2 regions of the Shewanella sp. SM68 genome follow, and region 2 is predicted to be linked to the other one. Evidence: predicted binding sites of a transcription regulator. Region 2 holds the regulator's gene; the other holds the start of a gene.
What was found. The regulator MetJ, encoded in region 2, represses methionine synthesis genes. The targets are predictions, from matches to a motif close to TAGACGTCTAGACGTCTA.

Region 1 (16,098 bases), on a different contig from region 2:
TAGCTTCGCTTTCACGCAAACCGCCACCGTGCATCAAGAGCAGCATAAGCTTATCTCTCAACGCAACTCGTGGATCTTTTGCTCCGCCAATACCATCTTTATAGAATGATTCCCAATGCTTATCTGGGAATGCTAAAGCATCGTCTTCGGCTTTCGTCAATGGAGTACGTCCTTTCATTGTGCGAGCTTTACGGATGGTTTTGTTAACGGTTTTATCTTCAATATGTCCAAGGAAGTCATTTTGGTTTTTTCGATACCAAGCAGCGTAATTAAGGCGTTGCTCATGAGGTGTGGCATCTCGCAAAGGGTTCATTGGCTCTGCGCCATGCTTGTTAGCCAGCCAATCAGTAAATGCCGTTAATCGATGAATATGTTTATTGACGTTATCAGTTGAGCTTGGCACCCAGTACAAGCCAGAGGGATCTAAACCATCTTCACCGATGGTGCCTGTGTAAAGACGCTTAGCAAAGGTTTGGAATAGCATTTTAGGATCTTCAAATAATCCTTTGTTGGCTTCCATGTAATCCAAGAGCAAAGAAGTGGCTTGTATAAAACCATTCATTAAAGCATTACTAGCACCATCAGCTTCCATCTTTAGCAAGTAATCGGTAACTGAACCAACTTCACCTTGTTCGGTGATCAAGATGGGGAGCTGACTTTTAATGCCAGTATTATCTTCTACGATAGTTGCTTTGACTTTAACCGATGACAAGGTTCATTCCTTTATACACGTTAAACATACAATACACTATAATTCTAAAGAGTTTATTGTCAAATAAAAAGGCAGATTTCTCTGCCTTAATACACAATATACATAGTTCAAGGTACTATATATAACTATTGGGCGCTTTATTCAAAGGTTAAGCAAAGTCATTAATCACTCGAGCAAAACCTACGTGGGCAATTTACGCAGGTAGAGATAGCGTCGTTAAACCTAACATCGTTTGCATTACGCCAACCACTTGGCAACTGTAACCAAATTCGTTGTCATACCATACATAAAGAATGGCACGCTTGCCTTCTGCAATAGTCGCTTGTGAATCAACCACACCCGCGTAGCGAGAACCGACTAAATCGCTCGATACAATCTCAGTAGAGTCTGTGTAGTCAATTTGATTTTGCAGTGGTGATTGTAGCGCCGTATCTTTCAGATACTCGTTAAGCTCATCTTTACTGGTCTCAGCATTCAGGTTCATGCTGATGATCGCCATAGAGACGTTAGGCGTCGGCACACGAATCGCGTTACCAGTTAACTTACCAGCTAATGCAGGTAAAGCTTTAGCAACCGCTTTTGCTGCACCCGTTTCAGTGATCACCATGTTTAATGGTGCACTACGGCCACGACGGTCAGCGGTATGATAGTTATCAATCAGGTTTTGATCGTTGGTATAAGAATGAATCGTTTCAACGTGACCATTCTCGATACCATATTTATCATTCACAGCTTTCAGTACTGGCGTAATAGCATTGGTGGTACAACTCGCCGCTGAAACGATAATGTCTTCAGGGGTAATATCGCCTTCGTTCACACCGTAAACAATGTTCTTAATCGCGCCTTTTGCAGGAGCCGTCAGTAATACTTTGCTGGCACCTGGGCTCTTAAGGTGTAAACCAAGACCCGCTTCATCTTTCCAAATACCTGTATTATCAACAATCAATGCATCATTGATGTCGTATTTAGTGTAATCCACTTCGTCGGGTGAATTAGCATAGATCACTTGGATATAAGTGCCGTTGGCTATGATGGCGTTGTTCTCTTCGTCAACTTCAACAGAGCCATTGAAAGGGCCATGGACTGAGTCACGACGCAGTAAACTCGCGCGTTTTTCTAAATCGCCTTTCTTACCGCCACGTAAAACGATAGCGCGTAACCTTAACTTATTGCTGCGACCTGTGCGTTCAATCAGCAAGCGTGCCAATAAGCGACCGATACGGCCAAAACCATAAAGCACGACGTCACGCGGTGCGACATCATCGGCATGGTCGATAGCATCGGCCAATTCTTTTGCCATATAGCTTTCAATTTCGCTGACATCAGTATGGTCGCGCCAGTAATTGACAGCGAGTTTACCAATATCCACTTTACATTGTTTAACTGCGAGTTTGCTCAAAGCTTGAACGAAGGGGAAACTCTCGCGTAAACGCAATTTTTCACCGACATGACGACGAACTAAACGGTGCGCTTTAATGATTTCAATCGTAGAAGCATTGAGTAACGGCTTGCCGTAGACCACGACTTCAACGCCTTGGTTACGGTACAACTTGCCTAACAAAGGCTGCATCGCCTCTGCCATTTCAAAACGTTCTTGCCAACTTTGTAGGTGTTTATCAGCGCTCATTTACAGATCCTTTATCTCACTTTTCAATAAAATGTACTGAAAGGTTTGAGTAACATGACGAAAAGACCAATAATCTAATGCGGGTTTTAGGGAAAACCCTGTTTTGGTCGGCGCCATTGTAATGAAAGTCGCGCTTTGTTGCCAGTAAGATATTTTCTGTAAATCTGTAATTTTATTAGAAAAATTATCGTTTGGAGAGTGTTTTGAGACAAAATCTAGTAATAATTACATCATTTACCTTAGGGATGAGCTTTTTCGGTCTTTTCGGTTGTGATAATGACCGAAATATCTCAGTAATTTGTAAAAATAATCCTGAAATTTGTGCCGATTTGCATAAGGACAGCTGGTGTTTGACTGAAAAGACCAAACTTATCCAAAACCGCTACAAGTTAAAAGACAACGAAAACCTCACAGGTAAGCAGCTCTACTCACAATTAACCTACCTTGAGGATTACAGCCGTTGTATTGAACTCGCCTCTGGCGTTCAGCATATCATCCACACCAATCGCACAGCAGATAGAGCCAGAGCCTTTAGACTAAGCACTCAAAATTTAAGTTTACTACAAGATCAAACCCGTGAACGGCAAGACCCTTTTATGTCCTATTACCAATGGACTCGCTTTGGCGATACCGCAGCGTTAAATAGATTATTAGAACAGGAAAACGCCGGCGAAGTGACTGACCCCTTTCTACTTGCCCAAGTCGCAACCTATTACAGCAATCGAAATGCCATCAAAGCGCAACAACTCTATCTTAAAGTCTTTGCGGAGATCCATTACGATGATTTCGACGTTAACTGGTTACTTGGGCTCGCATCTGCCTATCGCCAGCAACAAGTTTTAGATAAATCCTATATGCTGACGAAAGCAAATTTACTACTTACGCAGCAGAAGTATTCTGAGGAAAAAATGCTAGCCTTGCTCGGTGGCAATAAAACGCTGGCGACTGAACTCGATCTAAAAGCCCAAGCCCTTATCGATGTGCTAAAAAAGGGCACTTATTCTATGAGTCCAGTAAGACAATGGCTTGATCCTCAAGCGGTTGCCCAAGCGCCAACTGCAACTGAGGTGGTGCCGCCTGCGCCTGTCGAAAAAGTAAACTAAGCAACTGATGGCAAAATGTTTGCCATCTTGTAATTTTTTACCCAATTAACGCGTGAAAAATGGCGATTTCGCGACCGATGTAAAAAAAATACCTAATTTGTTAATCAAGACAGCGGTAAAATGCCGATTTAACTTGACGATAGCTGTCAGTTTGGTAATTTTACTACCAGTTGAATTTTATAATCACCAGAGGGATATGAGATGACTATCCGTGTAGCAATAAATGGCTATGGCCGTATCGGTAGAAACGTATTACGCGCCTTGTACGAAAGCGAAAAAGCTTATCCAATCAAGATTGTCGCTATTAATGATTTAGGCGACGCTTCAATCAACGCTCACCTGACAAAATACGATTCTGTTCATGGTCGTTTCAATGCGAAAGTTGACCATGATGCCGAAGCTATTTATGTGAATGGCGATAAGATCCTCACTTTCCAAGAACGTGATCCTGCAAAACTACCATGGGCTGAGTTGCAAGTAGACGTGGTGTTCGAATGTACCGGTATCTTCACTTCTAAAGAAACCGTTCAACCACATTTAACCGCTGGCGCGAAGAAAGTGATTATTTCTGCTCCAGGTAAAAATGTGGATGCCACAGTTGTTTACGGTGTGAACAACAACGTGCTGACCTCAGACATGACAGTGATTTCAAATGCTTCTTGTACAACAAACTGTTTAGCCCCTTTTGCTAAGCCGTTAAATGACGAGATTGGTATCGAATCAGGCCTGATGACCACCATTCACGCTTATACCAACGATCAACGTTTATCTGACGTGTACCACACAGATTTACGTCGTGCCCGTGCTGCGGCACTGTCAATGATCCCAACTAAAACTGGCGCAGCAGCTGCTGTAGGTTTGGTTGTACCTGAATTACAAGGTAAATTCGACGGTTTAGCGGTTCGTGTACCTACAGTTAACGTATCACTCGTGGATTTATCTTTCATCGCTGCCCGTGATACGACAGTTGAAGAAGTGAATGCCATTATCGAACGCGCTGCCAGCGTTGCGCCATTGAGCGAAGTGTTAGCGGTAAACAAAGAGCCATTGGTGTCTATCGACTTTAACCACAATGCGTTTTCTTCAAACTTTGACGCAACTCAAACCCGTGTAAACGGTCGTTTAGTGAAAGTGATGTCTTGGTATGATAACGAGTGGGGATTCAGTAACCGTATGTTAGATAACGCGGTTGCACTGATGAACGCCAAGTAAGCGTAAAGTAATCTAGTCATTAGATCCCGCGTTACTCAATCAAGCCTCGCATTTGCGAGGCTTTTTATTGCCTTAGTTTTAATAAAAACAACAGACATAAAAAATCCCCACGCTATGGTAGGGATTTTTATTAGGCTGAAGAAAAGCTAAATAACGCGCTTAGGCATTACCCTTCACTTTCATATTCAGTGTCTTGGCAAAATCCAGCATACGCGTCAGCGGAATAAGCGCCTTAACTCTTAAGTCTTCATCTACAAAAATCTCATGGGTGGTTTTATCGCTGTCGGCGAGTGACGCTTCAATTGCCTGCAAACCGTTCATCGCCATCCAAGGACAGTGGGCACAGCTCTTACAGGTTGCGCCATTTCCGCCCGTTGGCGCTTCAATTAAAATTTTACCTGGCGCCGCCTGCTGCATTTTATAAAAAATGCCGCGATCGGTTGCCACGATAAAACGCTCATTCGGCATGGTCTGCGCCGCTTTAATCAGCTGACTGGTCGAGCCAACAGCATTGGCCATCGCCACCACACTGGCTGGCGACTCAGGATGCACAAGAATAGCTGCATCTGGGTAAACGCTTTTCATATCGCGCAGCGCATTAGATTTAAACTCGTCATGAACAATACAATCGCCCTGCCACATCAACATGTCGGCGCCCGTCTGTTTGGCAATATAGCTGCCTAAATGACGATCGGGTCCCCAAATGATCTTTTTACCTTCACTGTCTAAGTGCTCAACGATTTCGAGAGCAATACTTGAGGTCACCACCCAATCGGCACGCGCTTTAACCGCAGCCGAGGTATTGGCGTAAACCACCACAGTATGATCTGGGTGCGCGTCGCAGAAAGCGCTGAACTTATCGATTGGACAACCTAAGTCCAATGAACAGGTCGCTTCAAGGGTCGGCATTAAAATGGTTTTTTCTGGGCTTAAAATCTTGGCGGTTTCGCCCATAAACTTGACCCCAGCAACGATTAAGGTTTTTGCTGGGTGATCGCGGCCAAAGCGCGCCATTTCTAAGGAGTCTGAAACGCAGCCGCCAGTCTCTTCGGCGAGGGCTTGGATTTCAGGATCGGTATAATAGTGGGCAACCAGAACGGCATCTTTTTCAATGAGCAGTTGTTTGATCCGCGCCTTATAATCGGCTTTTTGCGCATCGGACAAAGGCACTGGTTTAGGCGGAAACGGGTAATCAATGGTTTCTATTGTTGGAGCAAATGGGCTGGGGGCTAACTGACTCATAACACATCCATCAGGATAACTACGTTCGGGAATTATACGTAATCGGGATCAAAAGATTAACCCATTTGTGCAAAGCAAATAAAAAAGGACGCTTTTAGCGTCCTTTTAGTGTCAGTTATTCGTGCCAGCGGCTTAGCGCATCGCTAATAACATCTCTTGTGGCTGCTCAAGATACTGTTTCCACAGATTACAGAAGCGAGCAATGGTGCCGCCATCGATCACTCTATGGTCACCTGACCAGCTCACTTGCATGATTTGGCGAGCTTCGACTTCCCCTTTCGCGTTAAAGCGCGGTAGGGTTTGCAACTTACCTAAGGCCACAATCGCCACCTCAGGTTTGTTGATAATAGGCGTCGCCACTGTGCCACCTAAAGCGCCAATGTTAGAAATAGATATAGTGCCGTCTTTCAGATCCGCTGGCGCCACGCGGCCGCTACGGGCTGCTTGGGTCAGGCGGGTGATTTCTGCGGCCACTTCTAAAATGCTCTTGTCCTGCACATCTTTGATGTTGGGCACCAAGAGACCGACTTTAGAATCCACCGCCATGCCGATATTGTGACGCGCCTTATAAGTCAGTTCAGTGCAATCCGCATTCACTTGACTGTTCATCACAGGGAACTGACTTAACGCGAGCGACATTGACTTCATGAAGAAAGGCATCATGGTCAGCTTCACTTCATCAGACGAATACTTCACTTTCATGCTTTCACGCAGTGCAACTAAGTCTGTTAAATCAAACTCTTCACAATAGGTAAAGTGCGGAATGCTCGACACAGATTCCACCATCATGCGTGCCATCACAGCTTTTACGCCGCGGATAGGCTCAACCGTGTCAGCGCGTTGAGTCACTGTAGATGTTGGGACTTGGGTTTGAGATGCTTGAGTCGCTTGAACTGACGCCTCTTTTACCTGAGCCACACTTGGAGCAGAAACATTGCTCGCGCCTTGTTGGAAGCGAGTGATGTCTTCCTTATACACACGGCCGTGCTTTCCTGTGCCAGGTACTTGGCTCAAATCGATATCTAACGACCGCGCCATACGGCGAACTGCGGGGCTGGCTAAGGCTTTACCTTGACGAGCAGGCTCTGCACTCACAGCCTGCGCTGCAGGTGCCGCATTATCTGTATTTGTTGTCGCTGCAGGTGCAGAAGCCGCCTGTTCAACTTCAATGGCAAATAAAGGCGCATGCACTTTGGCAAGCTGACCTTTGCGATAATGCAGTTTGGCTATTTTACCCGCTTTAATGGCAGGAATTTGCACCAGCGCTTTATCTGTCATCACGTCGGCAATCGGTTGATCTTCCTCAACCCAATCACCTTCACTCACCAACCATTCGACTAGCTCACATTCAACTATGCCTTCGCCGATATCTGGTAGCAAGAATTCTTCAATGCTGACAGACGAACTGGATGACGTGGTCGCGTTTGTGACTGCCACTGGCTCAGCAGCTTTTGCGATTGTCGCAGCTGCAGCCGCAACAGATTCTTCGCCCGCGATTTCAACGGCACCTTCAATTTGTACGGCATAAAGCGGCGCATGCACTTTCGCAATATCGCCCTTGGCGTAATACAGCTTAGTGACTACGCCAGCAAAAGGCGCAGGGATTTGCACTAAGGCTTTGTCTGTCATGACATCGGCAATCGGCTGATCTTCAACGACTGTGTCGCCTTCTTTGACCAACCATTCAACCAACTCACACTCCACAACACCTTCGCCAATATCCGGCAAAATAAAATCTTTAATCATACCGGACTCCTAGAAGGTCACTGATGCTTTGATGGCTTCAAACGTTTTGAATGCATCTGGCATGTATTCTTTTTCATGAATGAGTGGGTACGGGGTATCTAAACCACAAACGCGGCTGATGGGTGACTCTAAATACAAGAAGCATTCTTGCTGAATCGTCGCCGCTATCTCACCAGCAAAACCACCGGTTAATGGCGCTTCATGGTTAACCAGTAAACGTCCGGTCTTTTTGACTGAATCGGCAACGGTATCGATATCCCAGGGTGACAAGGTGCGTAAATCGATAACTTCACAGGAGATCCCTTCTTTAGCGGCCATGTCGGCGGCTTTTTCAAGGATTTCCATTTGCGCGCCCCACGCTACTAAGGTGATGTCTTTACCTTCGCGAACCACTTCAGCCTTACCCAGTTCAATTTCATAATCGCCCGCTGGCACTTCGCCAACCGATGCACGATATAAACGCTTAGGCTCAAAGAAGATCACCGGATTTTTGTCACGGATTGACGCCAACAGCAGACCTTTGGCTTGCTCAGGGTTACGTGGCACCACCACTTTTAATCCCGGTGTCTGGGTAAAATAAGCTTCGGGTGATTGAGAGTGATAATGGCCGCCCGCGATACCGCCGCCATAGGGCGTACGGAACACTAATCCACCGACATCGAACTCATTACCGCTACGGTAACGGAACTTAGCCGACTCGTTAACGATTTGATCAAACGCCGGAAAGATATAATCGGCGAATTGAATTTCAGCCACGGCGGTCATGCCATTTGAGGCTAAACCATTGGCAAAACCGGCAATACCTTGCTCTGTCAGCGGCGTATTAAAGCAGCGAGCGCGACCGAATTTTTCTTGAAGACCGGAGGTGGCGCGAAATACCCCGCCAAAGTGGCCCACATCTTCACCAAAAACCACCATGCGTTCATCGGCTTGCATGGCAATCGACAAGGCCTCATTGACGGCCTGTAACATATTCATTTCAGCCACGGCTTATAGTCTCCCTGCACTTTTTGGATAGGCTTGCGGATATTTCTTGATATGTTCTTTAAGCTCGGCGAGTTGCTTTTTCAGCACTGGCGTCGGCTTGTCGTACACATCTTCAATAATTTCATCCAGCATAGGCACAGGAATTTTTTCAGCCACTTTTACCGCAGCCAATACTTCTTCACGATATTTTTCATGCAGTTTCACATCATCCGCTTCAGCCAACCAACCTTTGTTGATAAGCCATAATTTGAAGCGTTTAACCGGATCGTGTTGCTGCCACTTGGCTTCTTCATCTTTCGAGCGATAACCAGAGGGGTCGTCTGAAGAAGAGTGCGCGCCGAGACGATAAGTCATGGCTTCAATCAGCACAGGCGCATTATGCTCAATCGCATAGGCGCGGGCTTGCTGAGTTGCGGCTAACACGGCCAACATGTCATTACCATCAACACGAATGGTGTGCATGCCATAACCGACACCACGGCTGGCAATACCGTTACCGGCAAACTGCTCTTCAGTGGGGGTAGAAATCGCGTAGCCATTGTTACGACAGAAGAAAATCACTGGGCATTTCAGTACCGCGGCCATGTTTAGGCCAGCATGAAAATCCCCTTCCGATGCAGCGCCTTCGCCAAAATAACAAACCGCGACTTTGCGCTTACCTTGCATTTTTAAGCTGTAGCCCACACCAGTCGCCTGCGGGATTTGCGTGGCTAACGGTGAAGAAATCGTTTGATAATGCAATGCCGCACTACCGTAATGGATTGGCATTTGTCGACCTTTACCAAGATCTTTCTCGTTACTGAACATCTGATTCATAAACTGTTCAGTGGTAAAGCCGCGATAACGCAGCGCCGCATGCTCGCGATATTGCGCGAGGATCACATCTTCTTGATCGAGTGCGGCCACACTGCCGACAATCGCCGCTTCTTCACCCGTACAGGTCATGTAGAAGCTGATGCGCCCTTGACGCTGGGCGCCAAGCATACGTTCATCAAGTACCCGAGTGAATACACAGGTATCGTAAATTTTAGTGGCTAAGGTTTCATCTATCACAGGCAAAACCGCGGTTTCATAAGTGGTGCCGTCGGCTTGTAGAATTCGAAGGATAGGAATGTGTAGCGATGCCTTATCCAAGAAGCCGACACGGTGCACTGTATCAGTGTTGAGTGTTGCTTTGCTCATATTGTGCTCTTGTTATCTCATTACGCATCAAAGCGTTTTGATGCGTCTGTTTATACGAATATGCCCGACGAACATTACGTTAACGTAAACTACCTATCAACCATTGGCATAGCTCAAACCACAAGTTATCCCTGCCACGCATGTATATATTGCTTTACAAGCCTAACGCACGTCCGCATTCACCGCAGGGATCAGGCAAATCACAGTGCGATTGCCAATAGGCACTTTGGCATTAGGGAACACGACAGACTCAAACTCGTGCTCCACTTTAATTTCTTGCCCACCTTCCCGCGCTAAAACAAAGCCCTTCGGGAAAGATCTGAAGTTTTCGACATCTGTTGCGAAGGTAAATTCAAAATCATCGAAATGTTTATTGATGACGCGGCACACTTGGTACAAGTTAACCTTATCGGCATCAAATGCATCCAGCGCCAACGGCTTAGCGGTGATCAAGCGCATGAACATTTCATGGGTGGCGATAAAACGCGTCATGTCGTTCTGCCCCATGGGATACACTTTGCCAAGCTCAATGGTAAAGGCATCGGCACCGTAGCGTTCAGAGGAAAAATAGCTGAAGGTCGTGGTCGGTTCGTGGTGGAAAAGTACTGTATCGACGCCGCTTGCGGCTAAAAACATAATTTGCTCGCCGCTAAAGGCGCGCCCAGGACGATAGGGATAGATAGCGAACTTTTCATGCTTCGAGGCGCGCATCGCCGTGTGCAGATCATAATGGATGCGCTGACGTCCATCGGCAACCGCAGTATAAAAACGATCGACATAGGCTTCGAGTTTTTTGGCGCGTACTCGCTCAGGGTTCACTAACCCTAGTGGATTGGAATGCTCACCACTAAAAAGACGATTCATGTTTTCGTCAATAATCCGCGTGCCGTTATTAATCGCTAATGGGTTACCAATGAGAAATAAAGTGCGCTGCTTTGCGATGATCTTTTGCTGTAAAAGTTGTTTAATTAAGCTATTGCAGAGTTCAATGGGCGCGGTCTCGTTACCGTGAACACCGCAGGAAAGCACAATATCTTTTCCTTCATTCTGTATTGGTTCGAAAACAATAACACCGGTATCCCACACTTCCACTTGAGTATGATCGCCTAAGTTAAATGAAAATTCGCCATCGAACTGTTCAGGATGGGCTAAGGTGAGCGCTAAAAAATCCTTTGAATCTAACAGAGCTTGTAACACAGAATTCTCCTTATAATGATGTGTAACAGTATTGGCGCAATAGCATAAGTACAGGCAGTAATAACCACTTAAGCATTTATCTCACCGCGGTTAGTCTCACTCGCACCTAAAAAACGGCTTCAATACTAACACATGTTTTTAGTGCTGTTCTCAGACATTTATTGCCGTAGGACCCAGTTTTAAGCGGAATGACATTCAACTAAGCTGATTGTTAAATTCTTAGGACATTCCCTAAGAATTTCCCATGATAAATATTCCAGCTTGAGGCTTGCTTTTGCACTCAAGTTTTATCACAATCCTTAGCCATCTAGACTTCTATTGGATTTAATTATGGCGTTAGCAACCTTTGGTGCCGGCTGTTTCTGGGGCGTAGAGTATTTTTTTAGACAAGTGAACGGCGTATCGAATGCCACCTGCGGCTATATGGGCGGCAATAATGCGGCAACAACCTATGAAGAAGTCAAAAAAGGCAAAACGGGCCATGCCGAAGTGGTACAAGTGGAATTCGATCCCGCCCTTGTTAGTTATGAAGACTTGCTCGATGTATTTTGGAAAAACCACAATCCAACGAGTCTGAACATGCAAGGCGGAGATATTGGCACTCAATATCGCAGCACCATTTTCTTCCACGACCGTGAGCAAAAAGTGGCCGCAGAAGCCTCAAAGTTAGCTTTTGCCCGCTCGGGGCGTTGGGGATTACGCCATATCGTCACAGAAATAGTGCCACTGCAACAGTTCCATGTGGCTGAGGAATATCACCAAAATTACATCGATAAGAATAACTTACCGAGTTGTCATATCGAGTACTAAATACAGTCAAATCAGTATTAGATCAACTACTCATAACTGACATTAGACACAAACAAAAACGCACTCAGATCTGAGTGCGTTTGTTTTTTGATACTTTATAAACCTACTGCAGCATTAAGCGTTTAGCGCCTTATCAATTAATGCCTGCGCATCTTTGATGATCTCAGCCAAATGCTGCTCACTGATAAAACTTTCGCCGTAGATTTTAAATAACGCTTCAGTGCCCGATGGACGTGCCGCAAACCACCCATTAGCTGTGGTAACTTTGATGCCGCCAATCGCCGCATTATTGCCTGGCGCATGGGTTAACACGTTTTCGATTGTCTCACCTGCAAGCACAGTGGCATTTAAGGTATCCGCATTGAGCAAAGCAAACTTGGCTTTGTTTTCAAGACTGATTGGGCTATCGATACGCTTATAGAAACTTTGGCCAAATTGTTTTACTAACTCTTGGTGACGCTGACCTGGGGTTTTACCTGTCACCGCAAGAATTTCTGCGGCAAGTAATCCTAAAATGAAGCCGTCTTTATCTGTGCACCATGTGCTGCCATCACGGCGTAAAAATGCCGCGCCAGCACTCTCTTCACCGCCAAAGGCGATTGTGGCTTCAGCTAAACCGTCGACAAACCACTTAAAGCCCACTGGCACTTCGAGTAACTTTTTGCCGTGGAAAGCACAGATTTTATCGATAAGCGCACTCGATACTAAGGTTTTACCTATGGCTAAGGTATCGCTCCAATCTGGTCTGTGTGTCAGTAAATAATCGATAGCGACCGCAAGATAATGATTCGGATCCATCAAACCCGTACCAGGGCAAACGATGCCGTGACGGTCATAATCGGGATCATTACCAAGGCATAAATCAAAGGATTCTTTATGGGCGAGTAAACCTGCCATCGCATAGGGAGACGAGCAATCCATGCGGATTTTGCCGTCTTTATCCAGCGGCATAAAACTAAAGCTTGGGTCAACTTTATCATTAACTAACGTGATATCGAGCCCATAACGCGTAGCAATCGGTGCCCAGTAGAAAATACCCGAACCACCGAGTGGATCAACACCGATACGCAGCTTAGCCTTAGCAATCGCCTGCATGTCGATAACATTTTCTAAATCAGCCACATAGGGTGTGATCAAATCAATGGCGTTGACATAGCCTGATGCCAGCGCTTCGGCATACGCTAATTTTTGCACGCCAGCTAACGCTTGGCGCAAGTAATCATTGGCCCGCGATTCAATCCAAGCCGTGATATTACCTTCGGCTGGTCCACCATGGGGTGGATTGTACTTGATGCCACCGTCCTGAGGAGGATTGTGGGAAGGCGTAATGATCAAACCATCGGACAATGCCGCACCCGTAATATTGGCTTCGCGATTGGCGCAAATCACCCCATGGGAAACCACTGGCGTTGGCGTAAATCCGTCGTTCTGTTGGATTTTCACTGTAACTTTATTTGCCGCCAGCACTTCAATGGCCGACAAATAGGCCGCATAGGATAACGCATGGGTGTCAATCCCAAGGATCAGCGGCCCATCGATATTTGCCGATTGACGGTAGTCCACTACAGCTTGGGTAATCGCCCAAATGTGTTGTTGGTTAAAACTGCCATTGAAGGCGCAGCCTCTGTGCCCAGAAGTGCCAAAGGTGACGCGTTGTTGTACGTCATCCATATTTGGCGTGATGCTGTAATAATGGCTCATCAGTTTTGGAATATTGACCAGATCCGTCTGATTAGCGATTTGTCCTGCCCTTTGATGTATTGCCACCTATGGCTCTCCTGCACTCAATTACAATTAGAAAAAGTAGAAAAATGTCGTACTAACTTGGCTCACCCGCGGATTAAACGCGCTCGGCGATGCCCGCTGCGACTGTCGCATCACAACCAAATTGCACTAAAACTTCCGATAAAATAGTGCGTTTCTTGGCGGTATTGTTGTTACTCGTTACCCAGAAACCACTTGCACCAATTTCTTTTGGGTTAGCCGAAGCACTCGCTTCGAGCAGTTGTTCCTTAGAGCGAGCAAAATACAAACGATCGCGCCCTTGGATCTGCAGAATTTGTGAGAATTGCTCTGGGGCTAATTGATACAAACTTTCGAGCAAAAAGAGGAAACGCCCTACTGCGCCTTTTTGCTGCGATAACTGATGTTCATCGACTAAGCGACTAAAATCATTCACAGCTGGCACTGTTTGCGCCGCGACGGGCTGAATAGGTTCAGCTTCAAGGCTCGGTTGGCTAATCGCCAAAGGCTGAGGTTGTTCGACCGCATCGACGGACAGGCCGAATAATCGACGAAGAATGTCAGAGGCGCTCTCACCAATACGTTCTGTTTTGCTGGCAATATGACGATAGAGCTCTTCATCTACTTCGATATATTTCATAACCTTAATTATCCTTTGTTATTCGACAGGCTTAACCGAAAAAAGTGTACCACAGCGATCGGGGCAGATCATTGCGATCTGTTACCAGTGTATCTATCTCTATCAATCTGATAAAGCGCCATTATTCTAAAAGTGCGGGAAATAGCACAGCAAACTAGCAGTTAATCGACAATTGCCGAAAAAGCACACAAGTTACTGGCCGCACCCACCATAGAAATGGCAACTGACTTGTCAAGCCAACGGCATTAAGGGCACAATTCGCGTCACGCTAAGCTAAAAATCTCCAACAGGAATCTCCATGAACTTTGTTTCCACAGGCCAAGGACCCGCAGTGCTCTTGATCCACGGCTTGTTCGGTAATCTAGATAACCTCAAAGGTCTAGGGCAAGTATTAGAAAATCAGTATCAAGTTATTCGTGTCGATGTGCCCAATCATGGTTTAAGTGAGCATTGGGATCAAATGGACTACCCTCGCCTCGCCACTGCAATGATCAGTTTGCTCGACGAACTGGCTATTGAACGCGCCCATATTGTGGGTCACTCCATGGGGGGTAAAATCGCCATGGTGACGGCGTTAGCCTTTCCAGAGCGCATTATCAGTATGGTGGCAGCCGATATCGCCCCCGTCGCCTATGAGCCAAGACACGACACAGTGTTTGCGGCATTAGAAAGTCTGCCCTTAGAAGGTCATACCGACAGACGCTTTGCCCTTAACCACTTAATAGACAAAGGTATCGACGAAGCCACCGCGCAGTTTTTACTCAAAAACCTGCAACGCACTGATACTGGCTTTCGTTGGAAAATGAACTTAAGTGGCCTAAAGGCTTGTTATCCTAATATTATTGGCTGGCAAAATCAGACGCCAAATCCAGTACAAAGCTATGCTGGACCAAGTCTGTTTATTCGCGGCGGCGACTCAAATTATGTCACTAGCGAGCACAGAAGCGCTATCATGGCGCAATTCCCCGCGGCACAGGCAAAAACACTTGAAGGATGTGGTCATTGGTTGCATGCGCAAAAACCCGTCATTTTTAACCGGATCGTGTCTGAATTTATTGACAAACATTCAATGTAAATCAGCAGCAAACTCGACCGAAAGCATATGGCAGCCGCCATCTTGTTGTGATATATTCGCGCCTCTTTTGGCCTTAGAACACTCTCAAGGACTAAGAAAGTATGTTATCTCAGTACATGGAACAAATTGAAACCATCGGCCTGAACCTGTTTTTTGCCTCGATATTTTTCTTTATCGGCATGGCCATCCACGATGTGCTTAAACAAGGTAACGTGCCAAAATTTGGTCGATTTATTGTTTGGTTAGTGTTATTTCTCGGCTGCGCCGGGTTTATTGTAAAAGGTATTATCCAGATCACTTGGGAAGGCTCAGGGATCGGTTAACAATAAGAACATGGCAAAAGAAGCGACAGACAGAACCACCATTGACCTTTTTGCCAATGAAAAGCGCCGGGGCCGCCCAAGAAGTAATCCTTTGTCCCGTAGCCAACAGCTTAAGGTCAACAAACGCAATCAAATCCAGCGCGATAAAGCCAACGGATTAAAGCGAATAGAGTTAAAGGTGTCACAAGATTTGTATGACGCCTTGAATGAGCAGGCATTGGCCAGTAACATCAGCCGTAGCCAGTTAATCGAATTAATTCTTCAGCAACAAGTTGAGTGCTGAACGAGTACCAGCAAGATTAACCTAATAAGTGAACTAGACATTAAAGGATAGACAATGGCAACTGTAGGTCTTTTTTTCGGTAGCGACACAGGTAACACCGAAGCTGTAGCCAAGATGATCCAGAAAAAACTGGGTAAAAAAATGGTTGAGGTGAAAGATATCGCCAAAAGTACCAAAGAACAGATTGCAGAGTATGACTTGCTGCTGTTCGGCATC
Region 2 (16,098 bases):
GCGGCAACATCCCAAGCCTGTTGGTTCGTCAACTGCATACTCTTACCAAAGGGCATATTTTCATAAATGAAAAATGCGGCAGTATTGACCCTGTGCATTCCCGCTCCCCAGTTATAACTTTGAGATCCCCACAGCGGCGGCAGTGCATACACACCCGCAATGGCTTGACCTTGCCCATCAACACCATGGCAAGTTTGGCAATGGGCGACATACACGGCTTTACCTCGTTCAGGTGAATAGGCTTGTTCGGGTTTTGGGATCTCAGGATAAGCGCGACCCGGCAAGTTAGCACGTTGCTCAACTGTCATCGCCTTAGCTAATGCCTCTGGTAGTGGGAAGTCATCCCGCTTTGCACCTTTGACTAACTCAGCATCACTGATCTCAGGAACAGGGCCACTGATATTAGCCTCATCCATCAAGCCGCCCATGCCTAACCAATAAGCGTAGGCAGAAAGCGCCACTAACTCAGGGCTACCTGATGCAGGGGCTTTACCATTCATCGAATAGTTAAAACAGCCTTGGATACGTTCTTCAAAGCTACTGACTTTATTGTCTTTTTTACGATACGCCGGATAAGCAAAATACGCACCCCAAAGGGGTGATGCATTGGCTTTACGGCCTGCATCCATATGGCAATTGGTACAGTTAAGCTCATTACCCACATACTTATCACGCAGCTGTTGGGTATTCACAAACAGTTGATAACCTAAACGCACTTTGTCACCAAAGGCGCCTTCGGGAATCGCACTCAAAGGTCTAGGGGTAAGATAGGTTTGATCTGCTACCTTAGGGAAAGAAGGCAGCGGAGCTTGCTTATCTGGGCGTTCTTGTACTGGCTCAGTTTCAGCTTGCGCCTGAACGGTTAACGACCCCATCGCGGCCAGTAATAACATTGCGGAATATTTCATGGCCGGCTCCTTATTTTAAATTAGCAAAGTAGTTGGCTAACGCATCAATCTCGGCGACGGTGAGCTTATTCGCGACGCTCCCCATCATGCCATCGACGTCACCTTTACGTGTGCCCGACTGCCATGCCAATAATTGCGTTTTGATATAACTCGCCTGTTGACCTGCTAAGCGAGGAAATAAGCCGCCACCTAATGCAGAAGGACCATGGCAGGTCACGCAGGCTGGTAAACCACGGGACCAATCACCTTGATAGGCTAAACGGGCGGTATCGTCATTAAAAACAACTTGTTCACCGCGGATAACAGGCTTGACGTCATTGGCAGGCTTTACTGAAAAATAGCTCGACACTTGCTCAATACCATCACCTTGGAGCGTCATTGCCATCGGCATCATGGTCGCGTTTTGGCGAACGCCCGCTTGGAAATGCTGCAATTGTGTCGAGATATATTCTTTAGATAATCCCGCTAATCGAGGGCCGAGTGGTTCAATACCCTCACCCCCGGCCCCATGGCAAGACACACATAACTGCGCAGCTTGTGGCATAACGTTCATCGATTGTTTGTCAGAAGGCTCGGCGGCAGCGGCATAGCCGCTACATAGCGTTAAGCCTATGACTAATGTTTTAATCTTCATGTTCTATCCTTGAAGAGAATTAAGCTCTAAAGCATAGGGGTTATTGTTATTTATGTTTGTGCTCACACACTAAACCCATTTTAAAATCAGCCGCTCATTTTTAAAACAGCCAATAAATGAGACTTAACATTCATTAAGAGTCACTTATTGTTCAATTCAAACGGGATAAATTTACCTTACTCTGTACAAGGTTAAGCTGCAAGCCTTCAAGACTTAATGGCCTGCTCAATAACCAAATCGCGTCGATTCGAAACGATTCAATAACTTATGTATCAAATAGCATAAAAGTAACGTGCCAACGATAGCGATTAAAATACTGCTCACTCGGTATAAGGCACTGAAGATTAAGTCGTTACCTGGGGTCAAATACTGCCCAAACAAAATCCCTAACGTGGTCATAGCACCAAAACCCACGCCAGAGCCATTCGCCTCGCGCACATGGGCTTGGCTAAAAATCATCAGTCCAATCCACAACAAGGGGACAACTAACAGCAATAGCCCTGACCAATCATAGAGCAGCAACTGCACGAATATCCCAAACGACACCCCCAACAGGGTGCCTATGGCGCGCTTACGGGCATAGTCGAGTGCACCATTCCAATGCATGGGAAACAATAGCAAAAGAGTGGTCGCTTGAGCCGACATCGAATCCCGCAGATCAAATATTTGAAACACCAGAAATGATGCCGTCGCTATGGTCGCACCGAGCAAGGCTTCGTGGCGCATTCGATGCGGCGCCTTAGGCCCAGGTTTGTAAGCCGCTCTTGGTTCCACATCGGGCCAGAGTGCCGTCATAGCGTAGGCGATAACAACTGACAGTGCTGTCGCCCAAAAGTTACTGAAAACTAAGTCGTTTAAGTCAACGCCGGGATAGCTGGCAAAGTGCAGCATGATACTGAGACTCAGCACACCGTTGGCACCAAAGAGAAACAAACTGCCGCGGGACATGGCCGCAAAGCGATATAAAAATAATAGGAAAACGATAGGAGTCATCATGCCGGGATGGCTGCCAAAGAAACCGCTGAGTAACCCAACCTCTAACCCAGCCATGGCAGATGAAGCTAATAATTGGCGCATAGCATGGCCATTCATCACTGGCACTAATCCGAGTAGTAGCATAGGTGTCACAGTGAAGAAGACTCCATTGCTCCAACCAAAAATTTTACACAGGGTAAAACCTAAGGTCGCGCCAGTCGCAATCCGTAAACACTGGCGTAAATCGTTGGCCGTCAATGGGCTATGGCGTAGTAACATGCTCGTCGCCTTGTTCTATCGATACATTAAATGAGGATGTTTAGCTGGCTTATGCTGCGTTCACACTTATGTTGCTTTGAAGCGTTCACTCAAGCGACTCGTGGCAAATACAAACCACCGCGAGTCACTCGTGCTCGTCAACACAGATAAGTACTGATGGATATGCCGATAAATATGCTGGCAAATACGCTAGTAAACATTCTAGTAAATAGGCTAGTAAATATAGTGCAGCAGGCTGATTGCTTTAATTTGCACCTTAGCGAGCAAGCTAAACAGACTATTCTCGGGCAGCAGTTGCACGGTCGCGCGCGCACCCGCAGGTAAGCTGTTCATTGCCATACCATCTAACACTAGATGTAATCTCAATCTTTGGGCATCACGTACCCAACGGTCCGATTCCTGTGGCGCGGCTAAACGGCCATTGGCATCGAATTGCCCAGCACTCACGCCCGCATCGACACTGCTCACCGTCGCCCGATATAAACGCCCAGGTTCGCCATCGAACGCAATCAAAGCGGTCGAAGTAGCATTCACGCCACGCAGACTCTTCTCGCGAAAATCGGCAATAATATCCACTTTATCCGATACCACAGCCAACAGAGGTTGCCCCACGGTCGCAAAACTCCCGACTTCTAACTGCAGGTTAGTCACTATCCCATCCTGATCTGCACGTATTTGGGTATAAGACAGATTAAGCTCGGCTTGGGCTAAATGGTTTTGCGCCTGACGCACTTTAAGATTCTCTTCGCCATAACTGCCACGACTCACTTTGAGTTTTTCTAAACGCGCATTGGCGGCAAGCAAATTGGCTTCTGCTGCTGCGGCATCGCTATCGGCTAGCTCCTTTTGCTGCTGCGATACACCATGGGTGGCATACAGGGCATCGAGACGTTTAGCCTCGCTGCGTTTTTGTTGTGAGGTGGTTTTATTGGCATTGACCTCGGCCTTAGCAGCCAATAGCGAGGCATCTAACTCAGCATTATCTTGACGGGCTTGCTCTAAGGCCAATTTAGCCTGCGATACCGCTAACTCATAGGGTGCGGGATCGACTTGAAACAACAAATCACCCTTGGCAACCGCTTGGTTATTGGTCACGGCTATGGTCTGGATTTTACCGCTGATCTGCGGTGTCACTTTCGTCACTACACGGGTCGCCATGGCTTGAGGCGTCAATGGCATCATAGTGTCGGCCAGCATGAAATAGCCAAAAACCATCACAAAGCCAAACATGGCAAATTTTACTAAACGGGCAAACTGTTGATCCGGTGTCATCTTCTTTCTCACAAAAGGGTGTCTGTAACCTTGGTTAATTTGGCGCTTGCGTTGTCGCTGATCAGGCTAATAATGCGTTCAAATTCGCTCAACTCTTCAGCACTGATCCCGCCTAATAACTCACGGCGCACTTGAATAATCCGCGCTTCCATTTGCTTTAAAACATCTAATCCCGCTGGCGTCAGGCTCACAATCCTTGCCCGCTTATCTTTGTCACAGCAATGACGCTCGACTAGACCTTGCTCTTCTAATTGCCCTAAGGTGCGCATTAGCGAAGCCAATTCAATTTCTAAGGCATCGGCCAATACTTTCTGGCTCACGCTGTCACCTAAACGCAGCAGTTTCCAAAGGGCAGTCCAACGGGGATGAGTTAATCCTAAAGGTGCCAGCTCAACATCGGCCACGGTACGCCACAGTCGATGCAGACGGCCTAAATGCTCCGCCAGTGATAACTCTTTTAGTCGCTCTAATTCTTTTTGCATCTTGCTCACCTATTTAGTTAGCGTGCTAAGCATTATACTTAGTTAGCAGGCTAAGTAAATATTTAGGTCACAAATAGATCTGTGTCCAAGGGCACGAAACGAGCGTAAGAGGGAATAAATAACTTAAAAAGGTTCGCGCCCTCTCAAATCTTATCAAGTTGTATCTCTATAATATCAAACGGATAAATTGAGTTGATTTGCACATGAATTGGAGGCTGTTTTGATAAATCTAAAAATTAGTACGAGGATCGTTATTGGGATCTGTCTATTACTGTTAACAGTAATGAGCTTTATCATGCCGCTCGTTCTCTCTGAATTCAGTCGCCAAGTTGCAGAATCCGAGCAAAGAGAACTCCATAAGATCTATGAAACCGCTGTTGCCGAGATAGCCTCATCGGGCAAATTAGCCGAAGCAATGGCAACTATCATCTCACTCACGCCAGAAGTTCAAAGCACCTTTGCAACAGGTGAACGTGATGAACTCACCGCCCGTACCTTACCTATATTTACTCAACTAAAGCGCGATTTTGCGGTTCAGCAATTCCAATTTCATAGGCCACCTGCCACTTCTTTTCTACGCTTGCATCGTCCCGAAAAATTTGGCGATGATCTCACCAGCATACGCAAGACCATAGTGGAAACAAATAGCCAAAAGCGCCCTCTTTATGGCTTGGAATATGGAGTGGAAGGATTAGGTATTCGTGGTTTAGTTCCAATGAGTTACAACGGGCAACACACAGGATCAGTTGAGTTTGGCATGTCCTTCGGTCAACCCTTTTTTGATAATTTTAAACAAGCCTATCAAGCAGAAATTGCCCTCATCTTGCCAGATGATTCTGGATATAAGTTATTTGGCGCGACATTCACGCCTGATACCCAAGCGACAGATGAACTCAATAACGTCATGCAAGGCCATGAAGTCATACGCACTATTTCCTTAAATAACAAAACCTACGCCCTATATCGCCACGCCATAAAAGATTACTCAGGAAACGTGTTTGGCGTACTCGATATTGCGATGGATAGAACCCATTCAGAACAAGCGATAGCGGATATTCGCCTTAAGTTGATCCTTATCGGTTTAGTAGCTCTGGTCATTGGAACCGCCATTGCTTGGTTTATTGCCAAAGGGATTACTCGCCCTATCGCTGAAACCACCCAAGCCATGAATGATATCGCTGAAGGTGAAGGCGATTTAACCCGCCGAATCGCGGTAAAAGGTAAGGATGAAATTGCTGAATTATCGATGGCATTCAACCGCTTTGTAGAAAAAATTCACAACACAGTTTCCCACGTCGCCGACTCAACAAGCCTGCTCGCCACCTCTGCTGAAGAAATGTCGAGCATTACGCGGGAAACCCAGAAGATGGCGAGTCGTCAGCACCTCGAAACCGAGCAAGTTGCCACCGCAATGAATGAAATGGCCGCAACAGTACAAGAAGTTGCCCATAACGCTACCGATGCGGCCGATGCCGCCAATCATGCCAATGATTCAACCGAACAAGGCAAATTGGTTGTACAAAAAGTAGTAACCACTATCGCCATATTGGCCGAGGAAATAGCCACAGCAGCGAGTGAAATCAATGAATTAGAGCGTAATACCGCTGAAATCGATTCTGTGCTTGTGGTTATCCGTAATATTGCCGACCAAACTAATTTACTCGCACTCAATGCGGCAATTGAAGCCGCAAGGGCGGGAGAACAAGGTCGAGGATTTGCGGTCGTTGCCGATGAAGTACGCACTCTGGCGAGCCGCACTCAAGCATCTACGACGGAAATTCAGCAGATGATCGAAGCGCTTCAGCATAAAGCTAAGTCCACAGTCAATGCGATGGAAACCAGCACCCGCACCACCCAAAGCTGTGTATCCCAAGTTCACCAAGCGGGTGAAGCACTCGAAGCCATTACCCATGCGGTTTCCACCATTAGCCAGATGAATATCCAGATCGCCAGCGCTGCAAATGAGCAATGTGCGGTTTCGGCAGAGATTAATAAAAATGTTAATAACATCAATGATATTGCGACCAATGCGACAGATAGTGCGGTACAAACTGCACGCGCTGGCGATGAACTTGCCCAACTCGCAGCCCGTTTAACAACGTTATTGGCTCAATTCAAAATTTAAAGCACAGAAAAACAAAACGCCGCATTCTCTGCGGCGTTTTTATTAGCTTATTTTATAAAGTTTTATTTAGGACGCACGCCTAAAGTGTGGCAAATCGCGTAGGTCAATTCGGCGCGATTTAAGGTGTAAAAATGGAAATCCTTCACGCCTTCGCGGGACAGCACTTTCACCATGTCGATGGCCACGTTTGCCCCCACCAATTGGCGTGTACCCGCATCGTTTTCTAGACCGTCGAATTGCTTATGTAACCAATTCGGTAACGACACATTGGTCATGCCCGCGAAACGTTTTAGCTGGGTAAAGTTAGTCACAGGTAAAATGCCCGGCACAATTTCAACGTCGATACCGGCGGCAACGCAGCGATCACGAAAACGCAGGTAAGATTCCACATCGAAGAAAAATTGGGTAATAGCACGGCTGGCACCCGCATCAATCTTGCGCTTAAGGTTGATCAAATCCGCCTGTGCATTGCTCGCATCGGGATGCACTTCTGGATAAGCCGCAACTGAAATATCAAAGTCAGCCACAGAGCGCAGTAAACGCACTAAATCGACCGCAAAACGGGTTGGCTTGGGGCTGCCCGCAGGTAAATCACCACGCAGTGCCACTATGTCACGAATGCCCGATTTCCAGTAATGTTTGGCCAGTTCTAATAACTCTTCATCGCTGGCATCCACTAAGGTTAAGTGCGGCGCGGCAACGAGGTCGGTTTCCTGTTGGATACGTTCAATCACGCCATGGGTGCGGTCGCGAACACCTGAGTTAGCACCGTAAGTCACAGACACAAACTTAGGATTCAGCGGCTCTAAACGACGGATAGAGTTCCACAGGATCTGTTCCATTTCGGGGGTCGATGGCGGGAAAAACTCAAAAGAAACATTAATATCGCCATTAAGCTCAGACAAGCTCTGGTTCAGCGATTGTGAATGTTGTGCGTGATGAAAAGCCATGTGTATTTCCTCAACCGCCCTTGGCGCTACTCTTTGCTAGTATGAATTAGTTCAAATGGACGTTTGGACGTCTATATGTCCATATACTAGAGAAACTGAGATGTAAGTCAAGCCCAAAAATACCCATAAACCGCATTTAATCTTGGTTAATTTGATAGATTTATTCTAGCCAATAAAAAAGGACTCGAATGAGTCCTTTAAGAGGCTTGATACCGCGTTATTCCTGCAGCAGATCGCGACAGATCTGGGTCAGATCCGACTGCACCGCCGCCGCGGTCACTTCGCGTCCAGCGCCCGGTCCACGGATGATCAGCGGATTACCTTGGTAGAAGACACTGCGGATCACAAACACATTATCACCAGGGGTTAAGTTGGCGTAAGGGTGATGGGTATCAATCCACTGCAAGCCCACTTCGGCCTTAAGCTCTGGGCCGCTGTTGTCTAAGGATGCCACATATCTAAGCACCTTATTTTGCTCCGCCGCCGCACCATACTGTTGCAGCAGATCGGCATCTAACTCGACAATACGGGTGAGAAATTGATCTAAGGGAATATCCGCCAAAGCGGCTGGTACGAGTGAGCGCAGTTCAATATCTTCGAGCTCGATTTCAAGGCCAATCTCACGGGCTAAGATAAGCAGTTTACGCTGCATATCGCGGCCGGAGAGATCGTCGCGGGGATCGGGTTCAGTAATGCCTAAGCCTCTGGCTTCAATCACTAATTCTGAAAATGGCTTGCTAGTATCGTATTTCTCAAACAACCAACACAGGGTGCCGGAGAAAATCCCGCCTACCGCTTCAACGCTATCACCGCTGTTACGCAGATCATTTAGCGCATGTTGGATGGGTAAACCTGCGCCACAGCTGGCGTTATAGCGCCAAAACAAACGACGATTACCCAGTTGCTGCTTTAACTCTCGATAGAAAGGCAGTGGACCCGAGCCCGCAAGTTTATTCGCGCTCACCACATGGATGCCACGCTCGAACAGTTCTGGATATTGCAGCGTCAAACTGGCGCTGGCACTGATATCTAAGGCCACCAGCTCATCGCAGTTAACTTGCTCTAATTGCTCGAATAAATGTTCATACTGCCAAGGCGTGGCTTCAGTATTAAACTCTGTTTGCCACGCGGCAAGATTAATCCCAGTGGATTTAATCAAGGCTTTACTCGAACTGACCAAACCGACTAACTCAACACTGGCTTCGAGTTCATGGTCCAATGATGGTGAAACCGACTTAAACAGATCGATCCAAGCCTCACCGATATTACCCACACCGAGCAGCAGGACACCAATGCGTTTACGCGGGCCAGCGCAGCGGCGGTGAACTTTTTGGGTTAACAGATTCACCTGTGACTGGGGCACTAACGTCACTAAACTTAAATCGCCACTGAACAAAGGTTTAGCATCACGGCTCAGTAAACGGGCGAAGCTGCGGCGATAATGTTCGGCGTCGGCACTCACTAATGCGACTAAACCAAAATCTGTGTTGATCTGCTGATCACTGATCCCTAATGCTTCTGCCTCGGCATCGAGTAATCTTTGAACTTGTTTTTGATTCTCAGCGGTATAGGCAAGTTCAACCCTTTGATGGGCAGAGGTCCAATGGGCCAATGGCGTTAAACCCGCGGCGATCAATAAATCTAATAAACGGGTTAACTCACCCGTGAGTTTAAAGCCGAACAGGACAACAGCATTGAGATTAGTCACCACAGGCGCGCTCGCCGACGAACTGTGGGGCGCGATTAAGGTAAAGTCGGTGTGGGACGCATAACTTGAACGCACCGCTAAGCTCACTTCGGTATTGAATAACGGCTGCAAAGTGCGCGAATGCAATACTGGCGAGCCTAAACGCGCTAGGCGATCGGCTTCGGCAAGTGACATGCTTTTCAGTAACTTGGCATCGTTGATTTTATTAGGATCGGCGTTGAACACCCCTTCCACATCGGTCCAAATGGTCACGCGCTCGATATCAGCGAGACTCGCAATCAGGCTGGCGCTAAAATCTGAACCATTACGACCAAGTAACAAGGTATCGCCACGCTCGTTAGCGCAGATAAAGCCGGTGATCACCAGCCGTTCATTTGGGTGGGCGGCTAATAGGGCTTGTACTTTAGCGCGGGATTCTTGTACCCGAATTTGCGGCACAGCGGCTTCATCGGCCACTAAAATTGAACAGGCATCCACATGGCTTGCCGCCACGCCAGATTCGCGCAGTAGCGCCGCCATTAAACGTGCCGACCAACGTTCGCCAAAGCTTACCACATGGTTGATTTGGTATTCATTGCGCTCATCTAAGGACAACAAGCTGATGAGTTGCGCTTTATCAGTGGCCAAACGCTCACGCAGATCGCGGGCTTGTTCATTCGACAACAACTGCTCAATCAACCCCTGTTGGTAGCTGATCAGCACTTGTAATTCTTCTTGCCATAGCTGACCCGCATCACGCAGCGCTAATAATTTATACAGGAAATTCGTGCTTTTACCCGCCGCAGAGACCACCACGAGATCATCACTATGACCGTGGGTTAACAGGATATGGGCGACTCGGCGATAACAATCGGCATCCGCTAAACTGGAGCCACCAAATTTATGTAAGTGACAACGTGCCATCTATTATTCCTCTACTGACAAGCCGCAACGGCGGCTAATCCTGCTTGAATATCTGCAACTAAATCGGCGGCATCTTCAATACCCACCGATAGACGCAATAGGGTGTCCTTAATACCAGCCTCGAAGCGCGCCTGCGGCTCCATGGCTCTGTGGGTCATAGTTGCGGGCACTGCCACTAAACTTTCGATGCCACCTAAACTTTCCGCCACACTAAATAAGCTGAGTGCACCTAAAAAGGCCACCACTTCGGCCTCGCCGCCTTTGAGCTCAAAGCTCAGCATAGCGCCAAAGCCCTGTTGTTGCTTGGCCGCAATGGCGTGACCTGGGTGATCCGCAAGACCTGGATAATAGACTTTGCTCACCACAGGGCTTTGCGTTAATACCTCAATAATACGCTGGGCATTGGTTTGATGCTCGCGAATACGCACAGCTAAGGTACGTAGGCCGCGCAGGGTCAGATAACTGTCGAAGGCCGACCCCGTTAAGCCTAGAGTGTTCGACCACCAATGTAAGCTTTCGCCGATTTGCGCGTCTTTGGCGACCACAGCGCCGCCGACCACATCGCTATGACCATTGATATATTTAGTGGTGGAGTGGATAACGATATCCGCGCCTAACAATAGGGGTTGTTGCAATATTGGCGATAAAAAAGTGTTATCGACCACCACCAGCGCGCCGACACCATGGCTCGCCTTAGCAATGGCTTCGATATCCACCACACGCAATAACGGGTTCGATGGGGTTTCGAGCCACACCATCTTAGGATTCTGCGCAATGGCGGCGGCTAACGCTTGGCTGTCGGTTTGGTCGACCACAATCAGCTTAAACTGGCCTTTCTTCGCCAAGTTGGTAAATAAACGGTAGGAACCACCATAGCAATCATGGGGCACAACTAATAAGTCATCGGGGCCGAGCAAAGTAGTCACTAAGGTGATGGCCGCCATGCCAGTGCAGGTCACTATGCCAGTGGCACCCTTTTCTAATTGCGCTAATGCTTCGCCTAAAATGCAGCGCGTTGGGTTGCCTGAACGACTGTAATCGAATTCGCGGGGATTTTTATGACCATCGAAGGCGTAATTAGTCGACAAATAAATCGGTGGCACAACTGCGCCATATTGAGTATCGCTTTCGATACCCTGACGCACTGCCAGTGTGGCTAATTGACGCTCTGCCATGGGTGGACTCCTAAATTCGATAGACTGATAGAGATGTCTGGACGTCTAAATGTACCTAAGCCCAACGCCATCGTCAATAGGCGTGAAGACGTTTAGACGTCTGAACATAAAGAAATCTGTTTGCAATCACAAAGAAATAGTAGCAATAATTTGACTGTTCTTTGTAAGGGTTTAAAATCTGCCCCGAATTTAGCGTTATAACAGGTGAGTCAATGACTGAATGGAATGGGGAATACATCAGCCCCTATGCTGAACATGGCAAGAAGAATGAACAAGTAAAAAAAATTACTGTGTCTATTCCGCTCAAAGTGCTTAAGGTCCTCACGGACGAACGTACTCGTCGTCAGGTCAATAATTTGCGTCACGCCACCAACAGCGAGCTGTTGTGTGAGGCATTTTTGCACGCCTACACTGGCCAGCCATTGCCCAACGATGAAGATCTGTCAAAAGATAACCCAGACAGTATTCCCGCCGAAGCCAAGTTGTTAATGGATCAAATGGGAATAGAGTGGGAAGACATGGAATAACGACTCGTCGCTTTCAAAGTCATATCACAGTGCTCATCAATAGGGATCGTTAACGATCCCTTTTTGTTTATACCCAAGCGACTTCAAACTTTAAATTTCACTATCTTGAGTTGGTTTGGGATATAGGAAATCCTATGTTTTCTATGATAGATCCACAGACACTCGCCTTAGCCTCGCTGGTCGTGTTTCTGGGCGCCTTAACCCAAAGTCTGATTGGGTTTGGACTTGCGGTTGTCGCCAGTCCTTTGCTGTATATCGTCGATCCACAACTTGTACCTGCGCCTGTTATTGCTATGGGTTTCTCCATCGCCCTGCTGACCTTAGTGCGTGAACGCGGTCACTTAGAATTCAATGGCTTGCAATATGCGCTCATAGGTCGCGTGCCCGGCGGTTTTATCGGCGCGAGCCTGTTGCTGTTTGCGCCTCAGCCCATACTGGGTTTATCCATCGCCGCCATTGTGACTGTCGCAGTGATCCTCAGCCTGTATAAATTCAGCCTGCCAGTGAATAAGAAAACCCTCTTCGGTGCAGGTGTGGTTTCAGGGATCTTCGGCAATATCGCCGCGATTGGTGGCCCACCGATGGCGATTTTGTTGGCAGGCAAAGATGCCTCGCAGTTTCGCGCAGCCCTGTCGGCCTTCTTCATTTTTAGCTCCATGATTGCACTGATCATTTTAGCGATCACTGGCTTATTAGAATTAAAACATCTGTGGCTGTCGTTGATGCTGCTCCCCTCAGTGATTTTAGGTTACTTAGTCGCAGGACGATTAGTGGGCCGTGTCGATAAAGAGAAGACAAAAATGGCGACGTTAGTCCTGTGCAGTATCAGCGCCTTAGTGCTAACGGTGAAGTCGGTTATCGAGTTATTACCCCAATAAGCGTCCTGCTTGTACTGGCAAACCTTCTCAAGATTCAAACAATAAAAAAGCACTGACATTGCCAGTGCTTTTTCTTTATCTATCAATATGTAAAGCCAGATTACACTCAGCTTAAATAGCTTTGCCCTGCGTACACAATAAAGTGTCTTAAGGCGAGTACGCCCGTTAAGCTCGCACAAGCCACCATGATCATCGCCCCCTTAGTGTGGCGAGTCGCGGCGGGTAGCAGCATAAACAGCAATGGAATACCAAAACCTATACCGACAACGCCTATCCAGAACACGCTTGCCCATAGCCCAGAAGTTAACGATGCTAAGGCCGCAGCCGCCGCGCCGCCCTTGAAGTACAAGGCGCAGAACAACATGAACAGGAACAGGATTTCAATCGCCATCACAGGCAATTCTAAACCGTGCATCTTCACTAAGGTTTTGTCGTGGCTGTCCGTCTTAAACATCAGCAACGCCAGTACCGCATTTGCCGCAGCGCCCGCCGATAGACCTGACACTAAAAACAGCGCAGGCAGTACCGCAGTGTTGAGCATAGGATAGGCATTCATCGCCGAAATTAAGAAGCCAGTGTAAGCCCCTACGCCAATGGCGAGGACAAACAACAATACTTCAATCAGCTTTCGAAATGGCATAAGTAACTTAGCGATAGGTGTTAGGAAACCCAAACCCCATTTTGGTAAGTCATTCCGCAGCACAATAATGGCGTATGCAAAGGCCAAGGGAGAATAGGCCAGCAGCGCCAGCACCCCGATTGCCATAACTGACTGGAAGTTATAGTGAATTAAGATCAGCCAAAAGTGGAATGGTTTGGTTAAATCAAACACTAAGCAAGCTAAACCTAAGCTAATTGCCACAGGTCCAATAATCGCTGCCGCCTTAAGAATGCTGCTTTCAGCTCCCGCGCTGAGTTCCTTATTCGCCCAGCGCAAACCAATGCCAATCAGTAAACTGCCCGCGGATAAACCCGCCATAAACAGGTAAACGGCGATGACCCAGTGCCAAGTGACAGGATCATATTGCGCCATGTCGCCCCAAGTATTGTTCATAATCAAATCCCCCCTCTTTTGGTAGGAACGCGATATACCCTAGGTTTAGTGCCCAAATGGGTTTTATCTTGGTAAGTGATTTTAGTGTTGAGCATGATGGCCACTTCACTGCTTGGATCATTAGCATCACCAAACACTAAGGCATCGGTTGGACACACAGTCACACACGCTGGCTCTTCGCCCCGTGCTAAACGACTGTCTTTACAGAAGTTACACTTATCCGCGGCCTTGGTTTCTGGGTTCATAAAGCGCACTTTATAAGGGCACGCTGCCACACAGTACATACAACCGACACACTTCTCGGTATGGATAGAGATAATGCCATCTTCACCCACATAGGCCGCGCCTGTTGGGCACACTTTAACGCAGGGTGCATCTTCACATTGCTGGCAAGATACCCTGTGATATTTGAAATGCAGATTGGGCATCTCACCAAAGGGGCCTTCCACACGCACTTGCAGACGAGTTACGCCTTCGGGTACGCCATTTTCACTGCGACACGCCACGTTACAAGCTTGGCAGCCGATGCACTTATTCTCGTCGTGCACCATTACATATCGTTTATTCATTTAAGCCTCCGATTAGCGCTTTGCCAGCGTGACGCCCGTGGTGTGCACTGTCATGCCACACACAGGAGCAGTAACGTGCGGCAGTAAGTTACCGCAGTGGATACCTTTGCCCGTTGCTCTGACCAACTCTTTGTTTTTAGAACCAAAGCCCATGTAAGCAAACACAGTATCTTGGCGAATGCCCGGCGTGACTAAGGCATGGCCTTCTTCTGTGCCAACACTGCTGGTGAGGCGGATTGGGTCGCCATTGCTGATGCCTAATTTGCCCGCAGTGACGGGGTGAACCCACACAGCGTTATCCGACATCAGGTTAGCGAGCATAGGCACATTGTGGGTTGCACCATTGGTGTGCACCGCCACTTTGCCTTGGATAAAGTACAGCTCATCTGCTTTTTTAAGATTCACTTCGCGGAACTTGATCACCCCACGGCCCGGTGCCATGGCTTCGACTTTCGCGGAAGTGAGTTCAATCTTGCCGCTCGGGGTTTTAAAGGTCAGTGCGCTGGCGTAAGTGCCGTCTTCATCGGCAGGTCGCGCATTGGGGTATGCCTTAATAAACTCGGCAACCATCTTAGGCTCGCACAACATAATTGGCTTACCGAAGCTCACAAAACCTTCGTCTTTGATACGGCGCAGCAGGTCAGTGTCGCGGTTCACCTGCAGCATTTGCAGGGTTTCCATGTTTTCCCATGGATAGAACTCGCCAAGGCCCATAGCCACACCCACATCCTTAAAGATCTGCCAAGAAGGCTTAGTATCACCTAAGGTTTCAACGACCCGTTGGCGCACATAATAGGCCGGATTTTTACCTGACTTATCAGCAATTTCTTCATCACGTTCAAGATAAGTTGACTCAGGTAAAATCACGTCCGCATAGGCGGCGGTTTCGCTGATATACACATCACACACGGCGATAAAGTCGAGCTTTTTCATCGCTTCAACAACGCGTGCTCTGTCTGTCATGGTTTGCATTGGGTTAGTGCGTGACATCACCCAACCGTGTAACTGGTAAGGCACAGCGCTTAATGTGGCATCGAGAATGGTTTGGTAAACGCCGCCCGATGTCCACATCATGGCGTACTGTTCTTCCACCTGATCGATACGTTTCGCTGCTGGTTTTGGCATGTCTTTCACGCCAGGTTTTGCCAATACGGGCGCAACCGCTTCACCGGCAAGCTTGTTGTAATCACCGGGTTTCTGGCCGATATAAATCCCGCCCTTACGCTCAATATTACCAATCAAGACGTTGGCGGCGTAAAGGGCGCGGCGCATCTCAAACTCTTCGGTGGTAAAGGTGGCTCTGTGACCAAAATCGACCACAGCATGGGGCGCTTTAGCGGCATATTCGTGGGCGATACGACGAATGTCTTTGGCAGGCACATCGGAGATGGTTTCAGCCCATTCAGGGGTATAGGCTTTCACTTCGGCGGCAAAGGCTTCGAAGCCTTCCACATAGCGCGCGACAAATGCCTTGTCGTAAAGATTATCTTCAATCAATACATGGCATAACGCCAAGGCGACGGCCACGTCGGTACCGGGGCGAATGGCGTACCATTCATCGGCTTTATCGGCCACGACGGAGAATCTTGGCTCGAACACCACCAGCTTGGCACCTTTGTCCATTTGCGCCGCCATCATGCCGCGGGTTTCGGACATATT

Region 1: msrA (peptide-methionine (S)-S-oxide reductase MsrA) is a predicted target of MetJ. The motif match lies at 11,309-11,326, and genes of this name have one in related genera.

The regions. Positions count from the first base shown of each region.
Region 1 is NZ_JAKKRU010000001.1:156,945-173,042, reverse strand. It holds gene gmtY (gamma-mobile-trio recombinase GmtY) at 1-712, opposite strand, end outside; gene L5M40_RS00750 (glyceraldehyde-3-phosphate dehydrogenase) at 906-2,339, opposite strand; gene L5M40_RS00745 (DUF2989 domain-containing protein) at 2,543-3,442, shown strand; gene gap (type I glyceraldehyde-3-phosphate dehydrogenase) at 3,644-4,654, shown strand; gene nadA (quinolinate synthase NadA) at 4,814-5,896, opposite strand; gene L5M40_RS00730 (dihydrolipoyllysine-residue acetyltransferase) at 6,029-7,642, opposite strand; gene L5M40_RS00725 (alpha-ketoacid dehydrogenase subunit beta) at 7,652-8,629, opposite strand; gene L5M40_RS00720 (thiamine pyrophosphate-dependent dehydrogenase E1 component subunit alpha) at 8,633-9,811, opposite strand; gene astE (succinylglutamate desuccinylase) at 9,974-11,008, opposite strand; gene msrA (peptide-methionine (S)-S-oxide reductase MsrA) at 11,339-11,818, shown strand; gene pgm (phosphoglucomutase (alpha-D-glucose-1,6-bisphosphate-dependent)) at 11,933-13,585, opposite strand; gene seqA (replication initiation negative regulator SeqA) at 13,659-14,201, opposite strand; gene L5M40_RS00695 (alpha/beta fold hydrolase) at 14,500-15,276, shown strand; gene L5M40_RS00690 (DUF2788 domain-containing protein) at 15,378-15,599, shown strand; gene ybfE (LexA regulated protein) at 15,610-15,882, shown strand; gene fldA (flavodoxin FldA) at 15,937-16,098, shown strand, end outside.
Region 2 is NZ_JAKKRU010000005.1:134,659-150,756, reverse strand. It holds gene L5M40_RS10455 (c-type cytochrome) at 1-908, opposite strand, end outside; gene L5M40_RS10450 (c-type cytochrome) at 919-1,542, opposite strand; gene L5M40_RS10445 (DUF2955 domain-containing protein) at 1,768-2,796, opposite strand; gene L5M40_RS10440 (HlyD family secretion protein) at 3,010-4,068, opposite strand; gene slyA (transcriptional regulator SlyA) at 4,077-4,550, opposite strand; gene L5M40_RS10430 (methyl-accepting chemotaxis protein) at 4,774-6,675, shown strand; gene metF (methylenetetrahydrofolate reductase) at 6,738-7,625, opposite strand; gene L5M40_RS10420 (bifunctional aspartate kinase/homoserine dehydrogenase II) at 7,843-10,236, opposite strand; gene metB (cystathionine gamma-synthase) at 10,248-11,411, opposite strand; gene metJ (met regulon transcriptional regulator MetJ) at 11,624-11,938, shown strand; gene L5M40_RS10405 (sulfite exporter TauE/SafE family protein) at 12,073-12,816, shown strand; gene nrfD (NrfD/PsrC family molybdoenzyme membrane anchor subunit) at 12,923-13,870, opposite strand; gene L5M40_RS10395 (4Fe-4S dicluster domain-containing protein) at 13,873-14,439, opposite strand; gene phsA (thiosulfate reductase PhsA) at 14,452-16,098, opposite strand, start outside.